2 regions of the Pseudomonas sp. 300 genome follow, and region 1 is predicted to be linked to the other one. Evidence: predicted binding sites of a transcription regulator. Region 1 holds the regulator's gene; the other holds the start of a gene.
The links. Region 1 encodes sigma-54, which starts transcription at its own class of promoters, with help from an activator protein. Its sites were predicted from a motif close to ANTGGCATNNANNTTGCTNT; they were not measured.
Positions count from the first base shown of each region.

Region 2: the regulator sigma-54 is predicted to act here: its motif matches at 1,970-1,989, upstream of Q7W83_RS19210 (flagellar basal body rod protein FlgF).

Region 1 is NZ_JAVLRV010000001.1:938,076-949,779, forward strand. It holds partial or broken gene pmbA (metalloprotease PmbA) at 1-419, shown strand, start outside; gene Q7W83_RS04220 (FagA protein) at 663-1,058, shown strand; gene Q7W83_RS04225 (class II fumarate hydratase) at 1,211-2,593, shown strand; gene Q7W83_RS04230 (hypothetical protein) at 2,621-3,052, shown strand; gene Q7W83_RS04235 (superoxide dismutase) at 3,054-3,665, shown strand; gene Q7W83_RS04240 (ZIP family metal transporter) at 3,696-4,589, shown strand; gene Q7W83_RS04245 (HPr family phosphocarrier protein) at 4,597-4,872, opposite strand; gene rapZ (RNase adapter RapZ) at 4,888-5,745, opposite strand; gene ptsN (PTS IIA-like nitrogen regulatory protein PtsN) at 5,748-6,212, opposite strand; gene hpf (ribosome hibernation-promoting factor, HPF/YfiA family) at 6,225-6,533, opposite strand; gene Q7W83_RS04265 (RNA polymerase factor sigma-54) at 6,608-8,101, opposite strand; gene lptB (LPS export ABC transporter ATP-binding protein) at 8,286-9,011, opposite strand; gene lptA (lipopolysaccharide transport periplasmic protein LptA) at 9,011-9,559, opposite strand; gene lptC (LPS export ABC transporter periplasmic protein LptC) at 9,546-10,118, opposite strand; gene Q7W83_RS04285 (KdsC family phosphatase) at 10,126-10,650, opposite strand; gene Q7W83_RS04290 (KpsF/GutQ family sugar-phosphate isomerase) at 10,650-11,624, opposite strand.
Region 2 is NZ_JAVLRV010000002.1:2,797,174-2,808,877, reverse strand. It holds gene Q7W83_RS19215 (sigma-54-dependent transcriptional regulator) at 147-1,706, shown strand; gene Q7W83_RS19210 (flagellar basal body rod protein FlgF) at 2,044-2,784, shown strand; gene flgG (flagellar basal-body rod protein FlgG) at 2,830-3,615, shown strand; gene flgH (flagellar basal body L-ring protein FlgH) at 3,668-4,363, shown strand; gene Q7W83_RS19195 (flagellar basal body P-ring protein FlgI) at 4,391-5,479, shown strand; gene flgJ (flagellar assembly peptidoglycan hydrolase FlgJ) at 5,491-6,777, shown strand; gene flgK (flagellar hook-associated protein FlgK) at 6,800-8,866, shown strand; gene Q7W83_RS19180 (flagellar hook-associated protein 3) at 8,880-10,484, shown strand; gene Q7W83_RS19175 (glycosyltransferase) at 10,609-11,704, shown strand, end outside.

The sequences.
Region 1 (11,704 bases):
CGACCTACGCCAAACCGTTCGTCGAAAAAGGTGAGCTGGTGTCCTACATCCTCGGCACCTATTCCGGTCGCAAGCTCGGCATGCCGAGCACGGCCAACGCGGGCGGCGTGCACAACCTGTTCGTCACCCATGGCGATGAAGATCAAGCGGCCTTGCTCCGCCGTATGGGCCGTGGCTTGCTGGTCACCGAGCTCATGGGCCAGGGCCTGAACATGGTCACGGGTGATTACTCCCGCGGCGCGGCGGGTTACTGGGTCGAGAACGGCGAAATCCAGTTTGCGGTCCAGGAAGTCACCATCGCCGGCAACATGCGCGACATGTTCAAGCAGATCGTCGCCGTGGGTAATGACCTGGAATTGCGCAGTAACATTCGCACGGGTTCGGTGTTGATCGAGCGGATGACTGTCGCCGGTAGCTAAACACTTACGGCAACACAAAAGGCGCGCCACCCATTGGGTGGCGCGCCTTTTTTATTGGGGTCGTGCAGACCTTGTGGGTGTGGGCTTGCCCGCGATGGCGGTGTGTCAGGCGCCCGGTATGTTGGATGTACTGGCCTCCTCGCGGGCAAGCCCGCTCCCACAATGTACTCAGAGTGTCTCTGGGCTTGTGTTGGTTATCATTATCATCTAATAATAAATCTCATTACCGAATGAGCCCGGATCATGAGTTCTGCCTTGCACGAGCAGCCTTACCTCGAAAGCTGGCGCTGGATGAGTCGCCAGATCCGTTGCGGGATGGACCCTGACGAGCCTCGCCTGATCGAACACTACTTGGCCGAAGGCCGGTATCTGGCGTGTTGTACCGCGACGTCCCCTTGGACCATCGCCGAAACCTCTTTCCGATTGCTGCTCGACACTGCTGCCGATGTCGCGCTGCCCTGGCACTGGCGAACCTATTGCCTGGACCAGGCGTGGCGCCCGCTGCGCGAACTTGAACGCCTCTCCCTCTGCAAGTGCCGCCTCAAGCGCTGGCAAAGCTACACCTGGCAACTGGCGACCTGCGAGTTGCAGCCCTCGATACCTCTCATAGAACTGGTGCAAGGATTTTCTGATGAGTAGGGTCTGCCATCCGTTATTTCCTATGCCGCGCCGGGCCCGCTGTGGTGCAGGGCCAGACTGCGTTGCAGTCCTTGGCAAGGGAACAACCATTACCAGCGGACTGCGCCTTGCCTGGCCCGCTTTCATACGCAACGCGACATAGGAAATAACGGATGGCAGACCCTAAGACTCGTATTGAGCGCGACAGCATGGGCGAACTCCAGGTCCCGTTGGACGCCCTCTACAGCGCACAAACCCAGCGTGCGGTGAACAATTTCCCGATCAGTGGCAAGCCGATGCCGATGCAGTTCATCCGCGCACTGATCCTGGCCAAGGCCGCCGCCGCGCGAGCCAACGTCGAACTCAGGCAGATCAGCGAATCCCAGGGCAACGCCATCGTTGAGGCATCACTGGGCTTGCTTCAGGACGATTTCATGCAGCACTTCCCGGTGGATATTTTCCAGACCGGTTCCGGCACCAGTTCCAACATGAATGCCAACGAAGTGATTGCGACCCTGGCCAGCCGTCTGCTTGGCGAGCCGGTGAACCCCAATGATCACGTCAATTGCGGCCAGAGCAGCAACGACATCATCCCGACCACCATTCACGTCAGCGCTGCGCTGGCGTTGCATGAACAATTGCTGCCGGCACTGGTGCGTCTGGTGCAGGTGATCGAGCACAAGGCCGAAGAGGTTCATCACCACGTCAAAACCGGTCGCACTCACTTGATGGATGCGATGCCAGTGCGCATGAGCCAGGTGCTCAACGGTTGGGCGCAACAACTGAAGGCCAACATCGGCCATCTGCAGGATCTGCTGCCGAGCCTGCAGTCCCTGGCTCAGGGCGGTACGGCGGTGGGCACCGGTATCAATGCGCATCCAGAATTCGCCAGACTTTTCAGCCAGCAGCTGACCAGATTGACTCAGGTGCAATTCACGCCGGGCACCGATTTGTTCGCTCTGATCGGCTCTCAGGACACCGCCGTTGCGGTCTCCGGGCAGCTGAAAACCACCGCTGTATCGCTGATGAAAATCGCCAACGACCTGCGCTGGATGAACTCCGGTCCACTGGCCGGCCTCGGCGAAATCGAACTTGAAGCCTTGCAGCCGGGCTCGTCGATCATGCCCGGCAAGGTCAATCCGGTGATCCCGGAGGCCACCGCGATGGTCGCCGCCCAAGTGATCGGCAATGACACGGTGATCACCATCGCCGGCCAGTCGGGCAATTTCGAGCTGAACGTGATGCTGCCGATCATCGCCCAGAACCTGCTGAGCAGCATTGAATTGCTGGCCAACTCCAGCCACTTGTTGGGTGAAAAGGCTATCGCCAGCTTCAAGGTCAACGAAGCCAGGCTCAAGGAAGCGCTGTCGCGCAACCCGATTCTGGTCACGGCACTCAACCCGATCATTGGTTACCAAAACGCTGCGGAGATCGCCAAGAAGGCTTATCAGCAGGGCCGGCCGGTGATCGATGTCGCTCTGGAACACACTGACCTGTCGCGCAGCCAACTGGAAGAGTTGCTCAATCCGGAAAAGCTCACCGCAGGCGGCGTGTAATCACCGCAACCGCTTTGGAGGCTCACCATGGAGCACTGGAAACGCACGATCGAAAGAGCAAACCGCTGTTTCATGCTGGGCGAATACGTCGATGCTCGCGAGGCTTACTTGCAAGCATTGGCCCTGGCCCAGGTGTTGTTCGAGCGCTGGGCGGATGCCGACGAAGCGGTGGCGGCCTGCGTGATTTCCCACCACAACCTGGCGGACCTGCATTTGCGTCTGAACCAGCCGGAGGAGAGCGCCGAATACCTGTGCGCCATCCACCAACGGTTGTTGAAGACTATGCAGGACCCGCGACTGGCGCCGGCATTGCGTGAAGCCGCGCTGCGTCAGAGCAGCAAAACCTACGTCGAACTGTTGAATTTCATCAGCGAGCACGGCGAATACCCGCGCACTCATCGTTTACTGCACATCGATGCCGCGTCGTCCCCTGCGCCTCTACACCATGGAGTCCACTGAAATGGCTTTTAGCTTGCCTGTCTTGCCGTACGCCTACGATGCCCTGGAACCGCATATCGATGCGCAGACCATGGAAATCCACTACACCAAGCATCACCAGACCTACATCAATAACCTTAACGCTGCCGTCGAAGGCACCGAGTTTGCCGAGTGGCCGGTGGAAAAACTGGTGGCTGCCGTTCAGCAACTGCCGGAAAAACTCCGCGCGGCGGTGATCAATCAGGGTGGCGGTCATGCCAACCATTCGCTGTTCTGGGAAGTCATGGTGCCCAACGGCGGCGGTCAGCCGGTCGGCGAATTGGCCAAGGCCATCGAGGAGCAGTTGGGCGGCCTCGACCGTTTCAAGGAAGCGTTCACCAAAGCCGCGCTGACCCGTTTCGGCAGCGGCTGGGCCTGGCTGAGTGTGACGCCGCAAAAGAGGCTGGTCGTTGAAAGCAGCGGCAACCAGGACAGCCCCTTGATGAACGGCAATACGCCGATTCTGGGGTTGGATGTCTGGGAGCATGCCTATTACCTGCAGTATCAAAACCGCCGTCCCGAATACATCAACGCGTTTTACAACGTGATCAATTGGCCCGAAGTCGCTGCGCGCTATCAGGCTGCACTGGTTTAAGTCTTCTAGAAAAACAATCCTGGGCTGACTATGGGCACTGAAACACTGGCGATCGGAAGTGGGCGGATGTTTCGTTACGCGTTTGGGTCGCTGTTACTGCTGGCGGGCATGAGCTTGTTGGTCGCGCATGGGCTCGCGTGGCTGGATCTCGAGCCGAAACTGCTGCGCGCGTTGCAAGGCGGGGCGATTTGCGCCTTGGGCACGGCCTTGGGCGCGGTGCCGGTGCTGGTGATTCGACGCATGCCTCAGGCGGTCAGCGATTCGCTACTCGGCTTTGGCGCCGGGGTTATGCTCGCCGCAACGGCATTTTCGCTGATTGTTCCGGGCATTGCCGCCGCTGAAAGCCTGGGACTGACACCTTGGACGGCCAGCGGGCTGATCAGTTTCGGCATCATGCTTGGCGCGTTCGGGCTGTATCTGGTGGATCGAAAGGTTTCCGGTGCTTCGCCGGAAATGCTCGTCGGCACGCTGGAGCGGCCGGTTATTCCGCCACGGATCTGGTTGTTCGTGTTTGCCATCATTGCCCACAACATTCCTGAAGGCATGGCGGTCGGTGTCTCGGCGGGTGGCGGCATGCCCGACGCCGACAGCCTGGCGATGGGCATTGCCTTGCAGGATGTGCCGGAAGGATTGGTGATTGCGTTGGTGTTGGCCGGGGCAGGGATGTCGCGGGTCAAGGCGTTCCTGATCGGCGCGGCATCAGGGTTGGTCGAACCGGTCTTTGCGCTGTTGTGCGCCTGGCTGGTGAGCCTTGCCGAGTTGCTCTTGCCGTTGGGGCTGGCGCTGGCGGCTGGGGCCATGCTGCTGGTGGTCACGCATGAAGTCATTCCCGAGTCGCGCCGCAATGGTCACGACAAGCTTGCCAGCCTTGGGCTGCTGATCGGGTTTTGTCTGATGATGGTGATGGATACAGCGCTCGCCTAGGCGAGCGTTATTCGCCTTCGTCGAAGAAGTTGTTGATCAGCGCGACCAGCGCGTCCAGCGCTTCCTGTTCCTGCTCGCCTTCCGTGCTCAGATGGATTTTGGTGCCTTTGCCTGCAGCCAGCATCATCATGGCCATGATGCTTTTGCCGTCGACCGTGGACTGCGGCGTGCGTCCTACCCTGATCGTGCAATCCTTGAACTGACCGGCCACGCCGACGAACTTGGCGGAAGCGCGGGCATGCAGGCCCAGCTTGTTGATGATTTCGATTTCCAGAGCAGGCATCGCGATGTGAATCCTTTAGCTGAGGTCGCGGTGGCGGACCTGGACGTTCTTCAGGGATTTTTGCAGGACCTGGCCCAGACGTTCGGTCAGGTAGACGGAGCGGTGATGCCCGCCGGTGCAGCCAATGGCAATGGTGACATAAGCGCGGTTGCTGGCGGCAAAGCGGGGCAGCCATTTGAGCAGGTACGTGGAAATGTCCTGGAACATCTCCTCGACGTCCGGCTGGGCCGCCAGGTACTCGGCAACCGGTTGATCAAGCCCGGACTGCTCGCGCAGCTCCGGCTTCCAATAGGGGTTGGGCAGGCAACGCACATCGAACACCAGATCGGCGTCCACCGGCATGCCGCGTTTGAATCCGAACGACTCCACCAAAAACGCAGTACCGGGTTCCGGTTGGTTCAGCAGGCGCAACTTGATGGTATCGCGCAACTGATACAGGTTCAGGTTGGTGGTATTGACCTTGAGATCGGCGAGGTCGGCAATCGGCCCGAGCAGGTTGGTTTCATCGTTGATCGCCTCGGCCAGCGAGCGGTTGGCGCTGCTCAACGGGTGACGACGGCGAGTTTCCGAAAAACGCTTCAGCAAGGTTTCTTCGTCGGCGTCCAGGTACAGGACATCGCATTGGATATGTCGGCTGCGAACTTCTTCGAGCAGTTCCGGAAACCGGCTCAAGTGGCTCGGCAAGTTGCGCGCGTCAATGGAGACGGCCACCAGCGGCTGCGCAAGTTCGGTGTGGATCAGCGCGCGCTCGGCCAGTTCCGGCAACAACCCGGCAGGCAGGTTGTCGATGCAGTAATAGCCGTTGTCTTCGAGAACATCGAGCGCGGTGCTTTTACCTGAGCCGGAGCGGCCACTGACGATGATCAAACGCATGATTACTGCCCGTTTTGCTCGTTCAGGACAACCTGATACAAGGCTTCATTGCTCGGAGCGCTGCGCAGTTTTTCGCGCACTTCCTTGCGATCGAGCATGCTGGCGATCTGGCGCAGTAGCTCCAGGTGCGCATCGGTAGCGGCTACCGGGACCAGCAGAACGAACAGCAGGTCAACCGGGGCGCCATCGATGGCGTCGAAATCGATGGGAGCGTCCAGGTGCATCAAGGCACTGATGGGCGAGATACAGCCTTTGAGGCGGCAGTGAGGAATGGCGATGCCGTTGCCAAAACCGGTCGAGCCGAGTTTTTCACGGGCAATCAACGCCTCGAAGACAACTTGCATCTCCAGATCCGGCACTTCCCGGGCGATCAGGTTGGCAATTTGCTCGAGGGCTTTCTTTTTGCTGCCGCCCGGCACGTTCACGAGGGAACGGCCGGGGGTCAGGATGCTTTCAAGTCGGATCATGGGTTGGGAGTGTTAACGACCGGTCGCGCCCTGGAGGAGGCTCTGGGTCTTTTCCTTATGCTTTTTGAGTTGTTTATCCAGCTTGTCGGTCAATGCGTCGATCGCCGCGTACATATCGGTATGTTCCGCGTTGGCGACCACTTCATTGCCGGGAATATGCAGCGTGGCTTCGATTTTCTGCTTCAGCTTTTCGACCGTCATCGTGACCTGCACGTTGGTGATCTTGTCGAAATGCCTCTCTAACCGTTCGAGTTTTTCGCCGATGTAGGTGCGAAGAGGTTCGGTCACTTCCAGTTGGTGTCCACTGATGTTGACTTGCATACAGCTTCTCCTTCGTTGCCAGTGCATAAAGCGGTAGACCAGATGATCTACCACTGGAACGCTGTGGCGTGGCTCTACATCAACCGCTTGCGTTCGCTCGAAGGCGCGATCCCGAGGGATTCGCGGTACTTGGCGACGGTGCGGCGAGCCACCTGAATGCCTTGTGCCTCCAGTAAACCAGCGATCTTGCTGTCACTCAACGGCTTTTTCTGATTTTCAGCGGCAACCAGTTTTTTGATGATCGCGCGGATCGCTGTGGACGAGCATTCACCGCCTTCGGACGTGCTGACGTGGCTGGAGAAAAAGTACTTCAGCTCATATATGCCCCGAGGGGTATGCATGAATTTTTGTGTGGTCACCCGCGAAATCGTCGATTCGTGCATGCCCACCGCTTCGGCGATGTCATGCAGTACCAACGGCTTCATCGCTTCGTCGCCGTATTCCAGAAAACCGCGCTGATGCTCGACGATCTGGGTGGCAACTTTCATCAGGGTTTCGTTGCGGCTTTGCAGGCTCTTGATGAACCAGCGGGCCTCTTGCAACTGATTGCGCATGAAGGTGTTGTCGGCGCTGGTGTCGGCGCGGCGCACAAAACCGGCATATTGGGCATTGACCCGCAGCCGTGGCACCGACTCCTGATTCAGTTCGACCAGCCAGCGCTCGTTGTCTTTGCGCACGATCACGTCGGGTACGACGTACTCGGCTTCACTGGATTCGATCTGCGAGCCAGGGCGCGGGTTGAGGCTCTGGACCAGTTCGATCACCTGGCGCAGTTCATCTTCCTTGAGCTTCATGCGGCGCATCAGCTGGCTGTAGTCACGGCTGCCGAGCAAATCAATGTAATCGCTGACCAGGCGCTTGGCCTCGGCCAGCCAAGGTGTCTTGGCCGGCAGCTGGCGCAATTGCAGCAGCAGACATTCACCCAGGTTGCGGGCTCCGATGCCGGCAGGTTCGAATTGCTGGATGCGATGCAGGACGGCTTCGATCTCGTCCAGTTCGATGTCGAGTTCAGGGTCGAAGGCTTCGAGGATTTCCTCGAGGGTTTCGTCCAGGTAACCCTGGTTGTTGATGCAATCGATCAGGGTTACGGCGATCAGGCGATCGGTGTCGGACATCGGCGCCAGGTTCAGCTGCCACAGCAGGTGGCTTTGCAGGCTCTCACCGGCGGATGTACGGGTAGTGAAGTCCCACTCGTCGTCATCGTTGCTCGGCAGGCTGCTGGCGCTGGTTTGGTAGACATCTTCCCAGGCGGTGTCGACGGGCAGCTCGTTGGGAATGCGCTCGTTCCAGTCACCTTCCTCGAGGTTGTCCACCGTCGGGGCGGTTTCCTGGTAGGAGGGTTCCGAGACGTCGGCATTGGGTTGCTGTTCGGCTTTGTCGGCCAAGGGGTCGGCGTTATCGAAGTCGTCGCCTTCTTCCTGGCGTTCGAGCATCGGATTGGACTCCAGGGCCTCCTGGATTTCCTGTTGCAGGTCCAGGGTCGACAATTGGAGCAGGCGGATGGCCTGTTGCAGCTGCGGTGTCATCGTCAGCTGCTGGCCCATTCTCAAGACTAGCGATGGTTTCATGGCAGGGGCTAAACACCTTATTCGCCGGCGCGCATGCGCCATCCACTACAGGGCGCCGAAGCGCCAAACATAAGCAAATTATATGCCCGAAACCGTAGCGTTTGCCTAGAGCGCTGTAACAATAAAAAACTATTGATTTTTTATCGAGACAAGCGCACGGACAACCAGCCAGACACCTCAGCGCTTACAGACGGAACTCGTGGCCCAGATAGACTTCTTTCACGAGGTCGTTGGCCAGGATGGTGGCCGAGTCACCTTCGGCGATCAGTTGGCCATCGTTGACGATGTAGGCGGTTTCGCAGATATCCAGGGTTTCACGGACGTTGTGGTCAGTGATCAGCACGCCAATGCCCTTGGCCTTGAGGTGGTAGATGATCTGTTTGATGTCGCCCACCGAAATCGGGTCCACACCGGCGAACGGTTCGTCGAGGAGGATGAATTTCGGGTTGGTCGCCAGTGCCCGGGCGATTTCCACGCGGCGGCGTTCGCCACCGGACAGGCTCATGCCGAGGTTGTCGCGGATGTGGCTGATGTGGAATTCCTGCAGCAGGCTTTCCAGCTCTTTGCGACGATCGGCCTTGTCGAGTTCCTTGCGGGTCTCGAGGATCGCCATGATGTTGTCGGCGACCGAGAGTTTGCGGAAGATCGACGCTTCTTGCGGAAGATAGCCGATACCGGCCTTTGCACGACCGTGCATCGGCTGGTGGCTGACGTCCAGATCATCGATCAGGACGCGGCCCTGATCGGCCTGAACCAGGCCGACAATCATGTAGAAGCAGGTGGTTTTACCGGCGCCGTTAGGGCCAAGCAGGCCGACGATCTGACCGCTGTCGATGGACAGGCTGACGTCGCGCACGACCTGACGGCTCTTGTAGCTCTTGGCCAGATGCTGAGCTTTCAGAGTTGCCATTACGGGGCCTTTTGCTCTTCGGTTTTCTTTTTCGGCTGGATCACCATGTCGATGCGCGGACGCGATTCGGTCACATTGGTCCCTGTGGCACGACCGGCGCTGGCAAGCTTTTTATTGGTGTCGTAGACGATTTTCTCGCCTTGGGTGACGTTGCCGTCTTTATCGACAACTTTGGCGCGATCGATCAGCACGACGCGGTCTTGCGAGGCGTGGTACTGGATGGTGACCCCCCAGCCCTGAACGGGCTTGGTGTCGCCTGCCGTTTGCAGTTGTTCGAAGTAGGCGAGGTTGCCCACCGAAGTCACCACGTCGATGTCGCCCGCAGGGGTGCGGGTCATGGTCACAGTATTGCCCTTAACGATCATCGAGCCTTGGGTGATGATCACGTCACCTTTATAGGTGGCAATGCCGTTCTTGTCGTCCAGTTGGGCGTCGTCGGCCTGAATACGGATAGGCTGCTGTTGATCGTTCGGCAGAGCCCAGGCGCTCACGCTTCCCAGTGCTGCGCCCAGACCGAGCAAAATAGGGAGAGTTTTAACGAGCCTCATACTGTCCTCTTACGTTCGATAGCAGGTGTATCCTGCTTTCTTTCAAATACGCTTTCATTCCCTTGCCAGTCGATACACCGCCAGCGCCGTCGATTCTAACGGGTTGCTCGGTCTGCGCATATTGCTGTTGCGGGAACACGGTCATGCGGGTGGAGGTAATCAGGGTCTTGCGGTTTTTCTCGTCGAAGCGCGTGATGCGCACCGAGTCGATCAGTTCGACCTGAGTGCCGTCCGGGTTGACTTCGCCGTGTTCGCTCTGGACGTGCCAAGGGAACTGGGTGCCGCGGAACAGGTTCAGGTCCGGGTTGGTCAACAGCGTCACTTCGGTCGCTTTCAGATGTTCAACCTTGTCGGACGTCATCTCGTACTGCAGTTTGCCATCCGGCAGGTACTGCACGCTGTGCGCGTTGATCGCGTAGTAGTCGATTTCGCTCTCATTGACTGTAGCCACTGGCTTGTCGAGGAAGCGTTCCGGGCTGATGTTCCAGTAGCCGACCGCAGCAAAAATCGCTGCGATGCAACCGAACACCAGGATGTTACGAAATTTCTTGCTCAGCATAGTTGGCTCACAGGTACGCGGCGTTGGCCGCATCGAGGCGGCCCTGGGCGCGCAGGATCAATTCGCAGAATTCGCGAGCGGCACCCTCGCCACCACGGGCCTGGGTGATGCCGTGGGCGTGTTCACGCACGAAGCTGGCGGCATTGGCCACCGCCATGCCCAGGCCGACGCGGCGAATCACCGGCAGGTCTGGCAGGTCGTCGCCGAGGTAGGCGACTTGTTCATAGCTTAGATTGAGCTGGGCGAGAAGCTCGTCGAGCACCACCAGTTTATCTTCGCGGCCCTGATAAAGGTGGGGAATACCGAGGTTCTTCGCCCGTCGCTCGACCACCGGGGTCTTGCGGCCGCTGATGATAGCCGTCTGCACGCCCGCTGCCATCAACATCTTGATGCCCTGGCCGTCGAGTGTGTTGAATGTCTTGAATTCGCTGCCGTCTTCAAGGAAATACAGGCGTCCGTCGGTCAGGACGCCGTCGACGTCGAATACCGCGAGTTTTATCTGTTTGCCGCGTTGCAGCAGGTCCGCACTCATTACATTACTCCCGCACGCAGCAAGTCGTGCATGTTCAAGGCGCCGACCGGGCGGTCTTCGCTATCGACCACGACCAGCGCGTTGATTTTATGGTCTTCCATGATTTTGAGTGCCTCGGCCGCGAGCATCTCGGCGCGAGCAGTCTTGCCGTGGGCGGTCATGACCTGGTCGATCGTCGCGCTATGGATATCGATGCTGCGATCCAGGGTGCGGCGCAAATCGCCGTCGGTGAAGATCCCGGCGAGTTTGCCGTCGGCTTCGAGGATCACGGTCATGCCCAGGCCTTTGCGGGTCATTTCCATCAGCGCGTCCTTGAGCAGAGTGCCGCGCTGGACTTGCGGCAGCTCTTGCCCGGCGTGCATGACGTTTTCCACTTTCAACAACAGGCGTCGGCCCAGCGCACCACCGGGATGGGAAAACGCGAAGTCTTCAGCGGTGAAACCGCGGGCTTCGAGCAGCGCAACGGCCAGAGCATCGCCCATGACCAGCGCCGCGGTGGTCGACGACGTCGGTGCCAGGTTCAGCGGGCAGGCTTCATGCTCCACGTGCACGTTGAGGTTGACCTCGGCAGCCTTGGCCAGCGGTGAGTCGGGGTTGCCGGTCACGCTGATCAGTTTGATGCCCAGGCGCTTGATCAGCGGCAGCAGGGTGACGATTTCGTTGGTGGAGCCGGAGTTCGACAGGGCCAGGATGATGTCGTCGCGGGTGATCATGCCCATGTCGCCGTGGCTGGCTTCAGCCGGATGTACGAAGAAAGCCGTGGTGCCGGTGCTGGCCAGGGTGGCCGCGATCTTGTTGCCGATGTGCCCTGATTTGCCCATGCCGACCACGACCACGCGGCCTTTGCTGGCCAGAATCATCTCGCAAGCGCGTACGAAATCTGCGTCGATATGGGGCAGCAAGCCTTGTACGGCTTCCAGTTCGAGGCGGATGGTGCGTTGTGCTGATTGAATCAGGTCGCTGGATTGGCTCATGTCAGAAATCGTATAGCCTGATGAAAAGGCGGCGATTATAGCGGTAATGATCAAAACCCTCACGCAAGTTCGTCGCGCTT
Region 2 (11,704 bases), on a different contig from region 1:
CCCATCAGAAAAATCGGGCGCTAACCCTGTGGGAGCCAGCCTGCTGGCGATAGCGGTGTGTCATTCGACATCCACATCGCCTGATGCGACGCCATCGCCAGCAGGCTGGCTCCCACAGGTCAATCATCGTTTATCAGGTCTTTTATATGCGTATCAAAGTCCACTGCCAGAACCGCATCGGCATCCTGCGCGACATTCTCAACTTGCTCGTCGAGTACGGGATCAACGTCGCTCGTGGTGAAGTGGGTGGCGAGCATGGCAACGCGATCTACCTGCATTGCCCGAACCTGATCAACATTCAGTTCCAGGCACTGCGTCCGAAATTTGAATCGATTGCCGGGGTCTTTGGCGTCAAGCGGGTAGGGCTGATGCCCAGCGAGCGTCGGCACATGGAGCTCAATGCCTTGCTCGGCGCCCTGGAGTTTCCGGTGTTGTCGATCGACATGGGTGGCTCGATCGTCGCGGCCAACCGCGCGGCAGCGCAGTTGCTCGGGGTGCGTGTCGACGAGGTGCCGGGGATTCCCTTGTCGCGTTATGCCGAGGATTTCGATTTACCGGAGTTGGTGCGCGCCAACAAATCTCGGATCAACGGGCTGCGGGTCAAGGTCAAGGGCGACGTTTTTCTTGCCGACATCGCGCCGCTGCAATCGGAGCATGACGACAGCGAGGCCATGGCCGGCGCGGTGCTGACGCTGCATCGTGCCGACCGGGTAGGGGAGCGCATTTATAACGTGCGCAAACAGGAGTTGCGTGGGTTCGACAGCATCTTCCAGAGCTCGAAAGTCATGGCCGCGGTGGTGCGTGAAGCCCGGCGCATGGCGCCGCTGGATGCGCCGCTATTGATAGAAGGCGAAACCGGAACCGGCAAGGAATTGCTGGCGCGGGCCTGCCACCTGGCCAGCCCGCGGGGGCAGTCACCGCTGATGGCGCTCAATTGCGCCGGTCTGCCGGAGTCCATGGCCGAGACTGAATTGTTTGGCTACGGCCCGGGTGCGTTTGAAGGGGCGCGGGCGGAAGGCAAGCTCGGGCTGCTGGAGTTGACGGCGGGCGGTACGCTGTTTCTCGACGGCGTGGGAGAAATGAGTCCGCGGCTACAGGTGAAGCTGCTGCGCTTCCTGCAGGACGGTTGCTTCCGTCGTGTAGGCAGTGATGAAGAGGTCTATCTCGATGTGCGAGTGATCTGTGCCACGCAGGTCGACCTGTCGGAATTGTGCGCCCGTGGCGAGTTTCGCCAGGATTTGTATCACCGTTTGAATGTGCTTTCGCTGCACATTCCGCCACTGCGCGAATGCCTGGATGGTTTGACGCCACTGGTGGAGCATTTCCTTGATCAAGCCAGTCGGCAAATCGGTTGCCCGCTGCCGAAACTGGCGCCGGCGGCGATGGACCGGCTCAGTCACTATCACTGGCCGGGCAACGTCCGACAGTTGGAAAACGTGTTGTTCCAGGCGGTTTCGTTGTGCGAGGGCGGGACGGTCAAGGCTGAACATATTCGACTGCCAGACTATGGCGTGCGTCAGCCGCTTGGCGATTTTTCACTCGAAGGCGGACTGGATGCGATTGTCGGGCGCTTTGAAAAAGCGGTGCTGGAGCGTTTGTATTCCGAGCATCCGAGCAGTCGGCAATTGGGTAAGCGGTTGGGGGTTTCGCACACGACCATTGCCAACAAATTGCGTGAGTATGAAGTCGGCAAGAGTGAGTCTTAGCGGGCTCTTGCATTGATTTTGCTGGCCTCATCGCGGGCAAGCCCGCTCCCACAGGGATTGTCAATGGATTCAAAATCTGTGGGCACCCGACAACTCTGTGGGAGCGGGCATGCCCGCGAAGGCGTCAGCACTGTTGGCACCTGGGTCAAGCCTTGCCACATAACGGCATAACACCGCCGGTTTTTCGTCTTTGACACAATCCCTCATTCCCCTCTGAACCCCTCAAGTCCTTTGTTTGCCGGGCCCCGCGCCGCCAGAAAAAAGTTGGTCTGCAAATTGCTTATGGCTCAGCAGTACAGCGGTGGGCGGCAAACGTCCGGCATGCAGAGGAAAGAGTGTGGACAAGTACCTTTATGTGGCAATGACCGGCGCCAGCCAGAATGCACTGGCGCAGAAGGCTCATGCGAACAACCTGGCGAACATCTCCACCAACGGCTTCCAGAAAGACCTGGAGCAGGCGCGTTCGATGCCCGTGTTCGGTGACAGCTTTCCGGCGCGTGCGTTTGCGATGTCCGAACGTCCGGCCACCGACTTCTCCGCGGGCTCCCTGGTACAAACCGGCCGCGACCTCGACGTCGCGGTGCAGGGCAACGGCTGGATCGCGGTGCAGAACCCGGATGGCGGTGAGAGCTACGTGCGCACCGGCAGCCTGAACGTTGACGCGCTGGGCGTGCTGCGGGCCGGCAACGGTATGCCGGTGATGGGCAATGGCGGGCCGATTTCCGTGCCGCCCGAGCAGCAAATCGAAGTGGGTGAAGATGGCACTGTCAGCATTCGTGCGATGGGTGAAGGCCCGCGCGTGATGGCCGAAGTCGACCGCATCAAGCTGGTCAACCCGGACTTCAAGAACATGACCAAAGGCCTGGACGGTTCGATCCACACCAAGGACGGCAAGCCGGCGCAAGCCGATGCCAACGTCAAGCTGGTGTCCGGGTTCCTTGAGTCGAGCAACGTCAATGCCGTGGAAGAGATGACCTCGGTACTGGCCCTGGCCAAGCAGTTCGAGCTGCACATCAAGATGATGAACACCGCCAAAGATGACGACCAGGCCATGGCTCGGGTCTTGCAGATCAGCTAATTATCAGAACGTCGCGCCGTAAAACAGGCGCACGAGGAGAATCGAATGCTTCCGGCTCTATGGGTTGCCAAAACAGGTCTGTCCGCCCAGGACACCAACCTGACGACCATTTCCAACAACCTGGCGAACGTGTCGACCACGGGTTTCAAACGTGACCGCGCCGAGTTCCAGGACCTGCTGTACCAGATCAAACGCCAGCCTGGCGCCCAGTCGACCCAGGACAGCGAACTGCCGTCGGGTCTGCAATTGGGTACCGGTGTGCGCATTGTCGGCACCCAGAAAAATTTCAACGCCGGCAGCCTGCAAACCACCGAACAACCGTTGGACATGGCCATCGACGGTCGCGGTTTCTTCCAGATCCTGCAACCGGACGGCACCACGTCCTACACCCGTGACGGTACGTTCCACCTCGACTCCAACGGTCAGATCGTCAACGCCAGCGGTTTCGCCCTGGAACCGGCCATTGTCATCCCGAACGACGCTCAGACCTTTACGGTCGGTCGTGACGGCACCGTGTCCATCACCGTTGCCGGTAACCCGGCGTCCCAGGTGATCGGCAACCTGCAAACCGCCGACTTCATCAACCCGGCCGGCCTGCAAGCGGTGGGTAACAACCTGTTCCTGGAAACTGCCGCCAGCGGTGCGCCGCAAGTCGGCACGCCAGGCCTGGCCGGTTTCGGCACCACGCTGCAGAACACCCTGGAAACCTCCAACGTCAGCACCGTTGAAGAGATGGTCAACATGATCACCACTCAGCGCGCCTACGAGATGAACTCCAAGGTGATCTCCACCGCCGACCAGATGCTCTCGTTCGTAACGCAGAATCTGTAATCAAGTCTATGAGGCGGCCATGAGGTCGCCTGCAACACCGTGAGGTAGGGTCATGAATCGCTTTGTATCTGTCCTGGCACTGAGTGGCGTCGCCGCGCTGGCGGGTTGCGTCGGTCCGACGCCCAAGCCCAATGACCCTTACTACGCCCCGGTGTTGCCGCGTACGCCGTTGCCGGCCGCCGCGAATAATGGCTCGATCTACCAGGCCGGTTTCGAACAGAACCTGTACAGCGACCGCAAGGCGTTCCGGGTCGGTGACATCATCACCATCACCCTGAACGAAAGAACCCAAGCCAGTAAAAACGCCAACTCGCAAGTGGCCAAGAACAGCAAGGCCGGCATTGGCCTGACGTCGTTGTTCGGCGCAATCCCCAACACCAACAATCCATTGAGTGACGGGGACCTGACGCTGAATGCGAGTTACAGCGGCGACCGCGCGACCAAGGGTGACAGCAAGGCCGGTCAGGGCAACAGCCTGACCGGTTCGATCACCGTGACGGTGGCCGACGTCTTGCCCAACGGCATCATTGCTGTGCGTGGCGAGAAGTGGATGACCCTCAATACCGGTGATGAGCTGGTGCGAATCGCCGGCCTGGTCCGGGCCGATGACATCGCCACCGACAACACGGTTTCGTCAACGCGTATCGCCGATGCACGCATCACCTATTCGGGCACCGGTTCGTTTGCCGATGCGAGTCAGCCAGGCTGGTTCGACCGTTTCTTCCTCAGCCCGCTGTTCCCTTTCTAGGTGGCCACGTTGAATTTCAAAAGCCTCATGGTGGCCGCGCTTTTGCTGTCTGCGGCCTTCAACGCTCAAGCCGAGCGGCTGAAGGATATCGCCAGTATTTCCGGCGTACGTTCCAACCAATTGATCGGTTACGGCCTGGTGGTCGGGCTTAACGGCACCGGCGACCAGACGACGCAAACCCCGTTCACCCTGCAAACCTTCAACAACATGCTCTCGCAGTTCGGCATCAAGGTGCCGGCCGGTTCCGGCAACGTGCAGTTGAAGAACGTCGCGGCAGTGTCGATCAGTGCCGATTTGCCGGCCTTCGCCAAGCCGGGTCAGCAGGTGGATATCACCGTGGCCTCCATCGGTAACTCCAAGAGTCTGCGTGGCGGCACCTTGCTGCTGACGCCGCTCAAGGGTATCGACGGCAACGTCTACGCGATCGCCCAGGGCAACCTGGTGGTCGGCGGTTTTGATGCTGAAGGTCGCGACGGTTCGAAGATCACCGTCAACGTTCCGTCGGCCGGCCGCATCCCTGGTGGTGCATCGGTCGAGCGTTCGGTGCCGAGCGGTTTCAACCAGGGCAACAGCCTGACGTTGAACCTCAACCGTTCCGACTTCACCACCGCCAAGCGCATCGTCGACAAGATCAACGACCTGCTCGGCCCTGGCGTTGCCCAGGCCATCGATGGCGGTTCGATTCGCGTCAGTGCGCCACTCGATCCGAGTCAGCGCGTCGACTATTTGTCGATCATCGAGAACCTTGAAGTCGATCCGGGTCAAGCGGTGGCGAAAGTCATCATCAACTCCCGCACCGGCACCATCGTGATCGGCCAGAACGTCAAGGTGTCCCCGGCCGCCGTGACTCACGGCAGCCTGACCGTGACCATCACCGAAGACCCGATCGTCAGCCAGCCAGGCCCTCTGTCCAATGGTCAGACCGCTGTCGTGCCGCGCTCGCGGGTCAATGCTCAGCAGGAAGCCAAACCGATGTTCAAGTTCGGCCCGGGCACCACCCTCGACGAGATCGTGCGTGCGGTGAACCAGGTCGGCGCGGCGCCAGGTGACTTGATGGCAATCCTTGAAGCACTGAAACAGGCCGGCGCGTTGCAAGCCGACCTGATCGTGATCTGAGGCCGGCGACCATGGATATGTACAAGAGTGGTCTGGTCAGCAGTGCGGATTCGGGTTCCTACTCGGACCTCAACCGCCTGAACCAGCTCAAGGTCGGCGACAAGAACAGTGACGAAAACCTGCGCAAAGTGGCGCAGGAGTTCGAGTCGCTGTTTCTCGGTGAAATGCTCAAGTCCATGCGCAAGGCGACCGACACGCTGGGTGAGGGTAATCCGCTCAACACTCCGGCAGCCAAGCAGTACCAGGAAATGTACGACCAGCAGCTGGCCGTTTCCATGTCCCGCGAAGGCGGTGGTATTGGTCTGGCGGACGTGCTGATGCGGCAGATGTCGAAGAACAAACCACTGGCGCCGGGCGAAGCGGCAACGCTGTCGGCGGCCAAGCAGGAAGCGGCCAAAGCGGCGGCGCAGACGCCGATAGCTGCCGGCACGACCGCCACCAATGGGCCGCTGTCGCGAGTCAATGGCCAGCGTCCGTTGTGGGCTTCGCGCTCGATCAGCGCTCCACAGGCGGCAGGCGAGGGTGCTCATCGCAACGACATGGCGCTGATCAATCAGCGGCGCCTGGCGTTGCCACCGAAGCTGGCTGATCGTTTGCTGGCAGGCCTGGTGCCTTCGGCGACGACGACCGCCGCGAAGCTCCCCGGCACTCGATTGCCCGAGCGCACTGTGCCGACCGGATCGGGGCCTTTGTTCAATGGTGACTGGCTGGCCACTGCGCAAGCGGCATCGAGCGCCGGCTTGCAGATTCATGGGCGAGCCATCGCTCAGATACCGTTGGCGCCCGCGAAAAAAGCCTTCAGTTCTGCCGACCAGTTCGTCAACACCATGTTGCCGATGGCCAAGGAAGCCGCCGAGCGCATCGGCGTCGATCCGCGTTACCTGGTGGCTCAGGCGGCGCTGGAAACTGGCTGGGGCAAATCGGTCATGCGCGCCCAGGATGGCAGCAGCAGCCACAACCTGTTCGGCATCAAGGCCAGCAGCAACTGGACGGGCAATTCGGCACGGGCGATCACCAGCGAATTCAGGAATGGCGCGATGGTCAAGGAGACGGCCGAGTTCCGTTCCTACGACTCTTACAAGGACAGCTTCCATGACCTTGTGACTTTGTTGCAAACCAACAATCGCTATCAAGATGTCGTGAAGTCGGCCGATAACCCAGAACAGTTTGTACGCGAGTTGCAAAAGGCCGGTTACGCAACCGACCCCGACTACGCGAGCAAGATTTCGCAGATAGCCAAGCAGATGACGAGTTACCAGAACTACGCTGCGGCGGGCGTTTCCACCACGCCTTTATAGGCACAAGGATTAAGGTCGAACCATGAGTTTGCTCAATATCGGGATGTCGGGTCTGGCCGCTGGCCAATCCTCGTTGATGACCACCGGCAACAACATTGCCAACGTCGACACCGCCGGGTACTCCCGCCAGCAAACAGTGCAGGGCACCAAGGCCTCGCAGCAGTTCGGCAATGTCTTCATCGGCACCGGCACGACCCTGGCCGATGTGCGTCGCGTGTACAACAGCTACCTCGATGCGCAGTTGCAGACCACCACTTCGCTCAACAGCGATTCGGCCGCCTACCTGAATCAGGTCACGCCGCTGGACAAATTGCTCTCTGACACCAGCACGGGTCTGAACGGCGCACTGACCAAGTTCTTTGCCTCGGTGCAGAACGTCAATGCCAAGCCGGGTGACGATGCTTCCCGCCAGTTGTTGCTGAGCGACGCTCAGGCCTTGAGCAACCGTTTCAACTCGATGTCCAAACAGCTGACCGAGCAGAATGCCAATATCAACGGCAACCTGACGAACATGGCCGATCAGGTCAACAAGCTGGCCGCTACCGTGGCGCAGTTGAATCAGAAGATCTCCGAGGTTTCCAACTCCGGTGGCATGCCCAACGATCTGCTTGATGCGCGTAACGAAACCGTGCGTCAGCTGTCCACCTTCACCGGCGCGCAGGTCGTTGAGCGTGAAGGCAGTCTCGACATTTATCTGGGCAGCGGTCAGCCGCTGGTCATGGGTAACACGGCCAGTAAACTTGAAGTGGTACCGGGCAAAGACGATCCGGGCCGCTTGTCGCTGCAACTCAATCGTGGTTCGAGCACCATTGATATCACCGCGATCATGACTGGCGGCGAGATCGGCGGGCTGCTGCGTTATCGCAGCACCGTGCTGGACCCGGCCATGAACGAATTGGGCCGTGTGGCCCTGGTCGTCGCCGACCAGATGAACAGTCTCCAGGCCCAGGGCATCGACAAGAACGGTGACTTCGGTTCGAACCTGTTCAACAATATCAATTCGGCCAAGCTGGTCTCTGAACGCAGCGTCGCCAGCCTGAACAACGGGGGCGCCGGCAACTTTGATGTGAGCATCAAGGACACCGGCAAGCTGACCATCAACGATTACAAGGTCACGTTCACCACCGCCACCGATTACACCGTTCAGCGCCTGCCGGACAACACGCCCATGGGCTCTTTCAGCACGGCGCCGCCGGCCACGGCCGCGGTCATCGACGGCGTCGAGCTGAAGTTCAATGCGGCTTCTGCCACGGCGGGCGACTCCTTCAGGATCACCCCGACCCGCGATGCGGCGGCGAACATCAAGACCGAGATGACCGACTCCAAGCGTCTGGCCATCGCGGCACCGCTGGGCGCGGCTATTGCAGCGAGCGGCAGTGGCAGCGGCACCCTGACGATCCCGGCCAGCGGTCAACCGACCCTGACGACCAAATTCGATATCTACGACGCGGTGACCGCCACCGCGATGCAGAACGGCCTGAAAAACTCCACACCGACCAAGCTGGTATTTGGTGCGGTGTCCGCCGACGGCACCAGCCAGGCCTACCAGTTCCTGGATGCCAATGGCGGTTTGATCAGCGGCGGCACCATCAAGCCAGGTGAGAGCAACACCCTGAACCTGAGCATTCCGCTCAAGGATGCCACGGGTGCGCCGATCCCGCCTGCGCCTGCCACTCAGTACACCGCGACCTTCAGCATGACCTTCGCTGGCGCGCCGAGCAGCGGCGCGGCCATCAACGTCTCGCTCAGTCAGCCTGGCAGCCTGGACAACCGTAACGGCACCGCTCTGGCCGGCTTGCAGACCGCGCAGACCGTGGATACCGGTTCGGCCAGCAAAGGCATTTCCCTGAACGACGCTTACGGCAAACTGGTCGAGGGCGTGGGTTCCAAAGCTGCACAGGGCAAGCTCGACAGTGCGGCGACGGGCGCCATCCTGGCGAATGCCAAGGGCGCGCGCGATTCGCTCTCGGGTGTCGACCTCGATGAGGAAACCGGCAACCTGGTCAAGTATCAGCAGTACTACACCGCGTCTTCGCAGATCATCAAGGCTGCGCAGGCAATTTTCAGCACACTGATCAACAGTCTTTAAGGAGTCGTAGCCCATGCGCATTTCTACCGCCCAGTTTTACGAGTCCTCGGCTGCCAACTATTCGAAGAACTTCGCCAACGTGGTCAAGAGCAGCGAAGAGGCGAGCAGCCTGGTTCGCGTCAACACCGCCGCCGATGATCCCGTCGGTGCCTCGCGCCTGCTTCAATTAGGTCAGCAGGCTTCGATGCTCGATCAGTTCTCGAACAACATGACGACGATCAAAGCCACGCTGGGTCAGACTGAAGCGGTCATGACCAGCATCGGCAACGTGCTGCAACGCGCCAAGGAACTGGCCCTGGGTGCCGGCAACGCCGGTTATACCGATGCCGACCGCCAGGCCAACGCTTCGGAGCTCAGCCAGATCGAAGAGCAGCTGTTGAGCCTGATGAACACCAAGGACGAAAACGGCAAATACATTTTCTCCGGTTCCAAGGGCGATACCGTTCCGTTCTCGCGCAATACCGACGGCACCTACAGCTATAACGGTGATCAGGTCACGCTGGACCTGCCGATTGGCGACACCCAGTCGATGGCCACCAACAGCACCGGTTGGGCTGTGTTCCAGCAAGCCATCAACACCAGTCGCACGCAGACCACAATGACTTCGCCTGCACCGCTCGTCGATGGCGGTCGCGTGGTGCTTTCCAATGGTCAGGTAGGTTCCGACGTGACCTACAACGCCAAATTCCGCAGTGGCGAGCCTTACACCGTGAATGTCCTCAGCCCTACGCAACTGGAAATTCGCGATTCGCTGGGTAATGACGTCACGTCCGAGGCTACTGGCAATGGCGCGTTCAGCTCCTCCGGTGGTGCTGCCACACAGACGATCAATTTCCGTGGCGTTGACCTGAAGTTGAACATCAACATGAAGGCTGGCGACGTTCCGGCAACCGTGTTTCCGGCGCCTCCGTCCCCCAATGCCTACAGCTTCACCCTGGCGGCCAAGCCGGACAGCTTCAATGCGTCCCGTGCTCCGGGCAACGTGTCTAGCGAAGTCGTCACCAACACCAGCATTACCAACAGTGCCGCCTACCACGCCAGCTTTCCGGAGGGCGAGGCGATTCTCAAGTTCACCAGCCCTACGGCTTTCGAGTTGTACGCCGCGCCTCTGACCGCCAACAGCAAGCCGGTTTCCAGTGGTGTTCTGGCGGGCAACGTCGCCACCGCATCGGGTGTTGCCTTTACGCTGAGCGGCGCGCCGGCACCGACGATGCTTGCCGGTGACCAGTTCTCCGTCACGGTCAACACTCACCAGACGCAGAACATTCTGGACACCGTCAGCCAGCTGAAAACCGCGCTGTCGACGCCGACCAACAACGATCCGCTGGCCATCCAAAAGCTCAACGCAGCCATCGGTTCGGGCATCGGCAACCTTGCCAGCGGCATGGACCAGTTGACCTCCAGCATCAGCTCGGTGGGTGGTCGCGGTGCGTCGCTGACGACCCAGACCGATATCAACCAGAGCCTGGTGCAGGCCAACACGCAGACCCAGGGGGCGATCCGTGATTCGGACCCGGCCACGGTGATGACCCGCCTGACCTTGCAGCAAACCATGCTGCAGGCCTCGCAACTGGCGTTCAGCAAAATCGCTCAGTTGGGGCTGTTCAACAAAGTCTGAGTCAAAGCCTCCGCGCCGTTGGTGTGGAGGTTAAGGCACCGAGTGCAAACCGTCTTTTTTCAGCGGTTCAGGGTTGCTCTACTCGTTCCAGAGTGAGCGCCCGCCGCTCGCGAGTTCCCCCGCCGTGAAACCAACGCCTCTTGTCAGCATCGCCATTCCCGCCTACAACCCGCTGTACTTTCAGGCGGCGCTGCAAAGTGCTCTGAATCAGACTTATGCGTCGCTTGAAGTGATCGTATGTGACGACAGCGACAGCGACGAAATCCATGAGCTGGTCCAGGCTTGCACGGTGCCGAAAACCGTGACGTTGCGTTATGTGCGCAATGACCAACACCTGGGGTTCAAGGGGAATCTGATGGCCTGCGCCGAGCAGGCAACCGGCGAGTATCTCAAGCTTCTCTGTGATGACGATCAGCTGCTGCCTGAGAGTATTGCTCGTCAGGTGCAGGGTTTCATTGGTCATGACGACGTGAATCTGGTGATTGCCCAGCGTCAGTATTGCGACGGCGATTACTTGCTGCTTCCCGAGCGTCTGGAGAACTCCAGCTTTTCCTCGGGGGATACGCTGTTCAAGGGTGAAGATTTGCTGGATGTGCTGGAAAGCACGGCCATCAACTTCCTCAGTAATCTGAGTGGCGCCCTGATGCGTACTCATCAGGTGCTGGAGTATCTGCCGGCATTGACCCAGATTGGCGAAGGCTTCGTCGCCCGTCTCGATTTCGCCTTGTTCGTCTGCCTGTTGCGTCGTGGCAATCTGGCGGTAATGGGGCAGGTGCTCAGTTTCGAACGCTTGCACCCGGCGCGTATGAGCAATCAATTGGAGGTCCAGCAGGCGGTGGCGGTCGAGCTCGGCTGGCTGACCCAGATGCTGGCGGTGCGCAGCGGCGAGCCGGCACCTGCGCCAGGGCACGTTCGTTACATCGATCTGGCCAGCGCCGCCCTCGGTGAGCCGTATGCCTGGGAGGAAATGCCCCTGAGTCGTTCTCTGGGCTTTTCCGCGACCCTGATCCGTTCGCGGGTGGGTGAAAACTGTGACAGCTTCGCTGATGTGTATCAGCAATGGCTGGCCTGTCGCACCCTCAACCCGGCCCAGCAGCGCCTGTTGCCCACGCGCCTTGCCTCCTGGGCATGGCAGCCGCGGATTGTGCCGGTGGTGATTGATGCCGACGCGGACGAAGCGGCACTCGGCGTCACACTGGAAAGCATCGAACGGCAGGTCT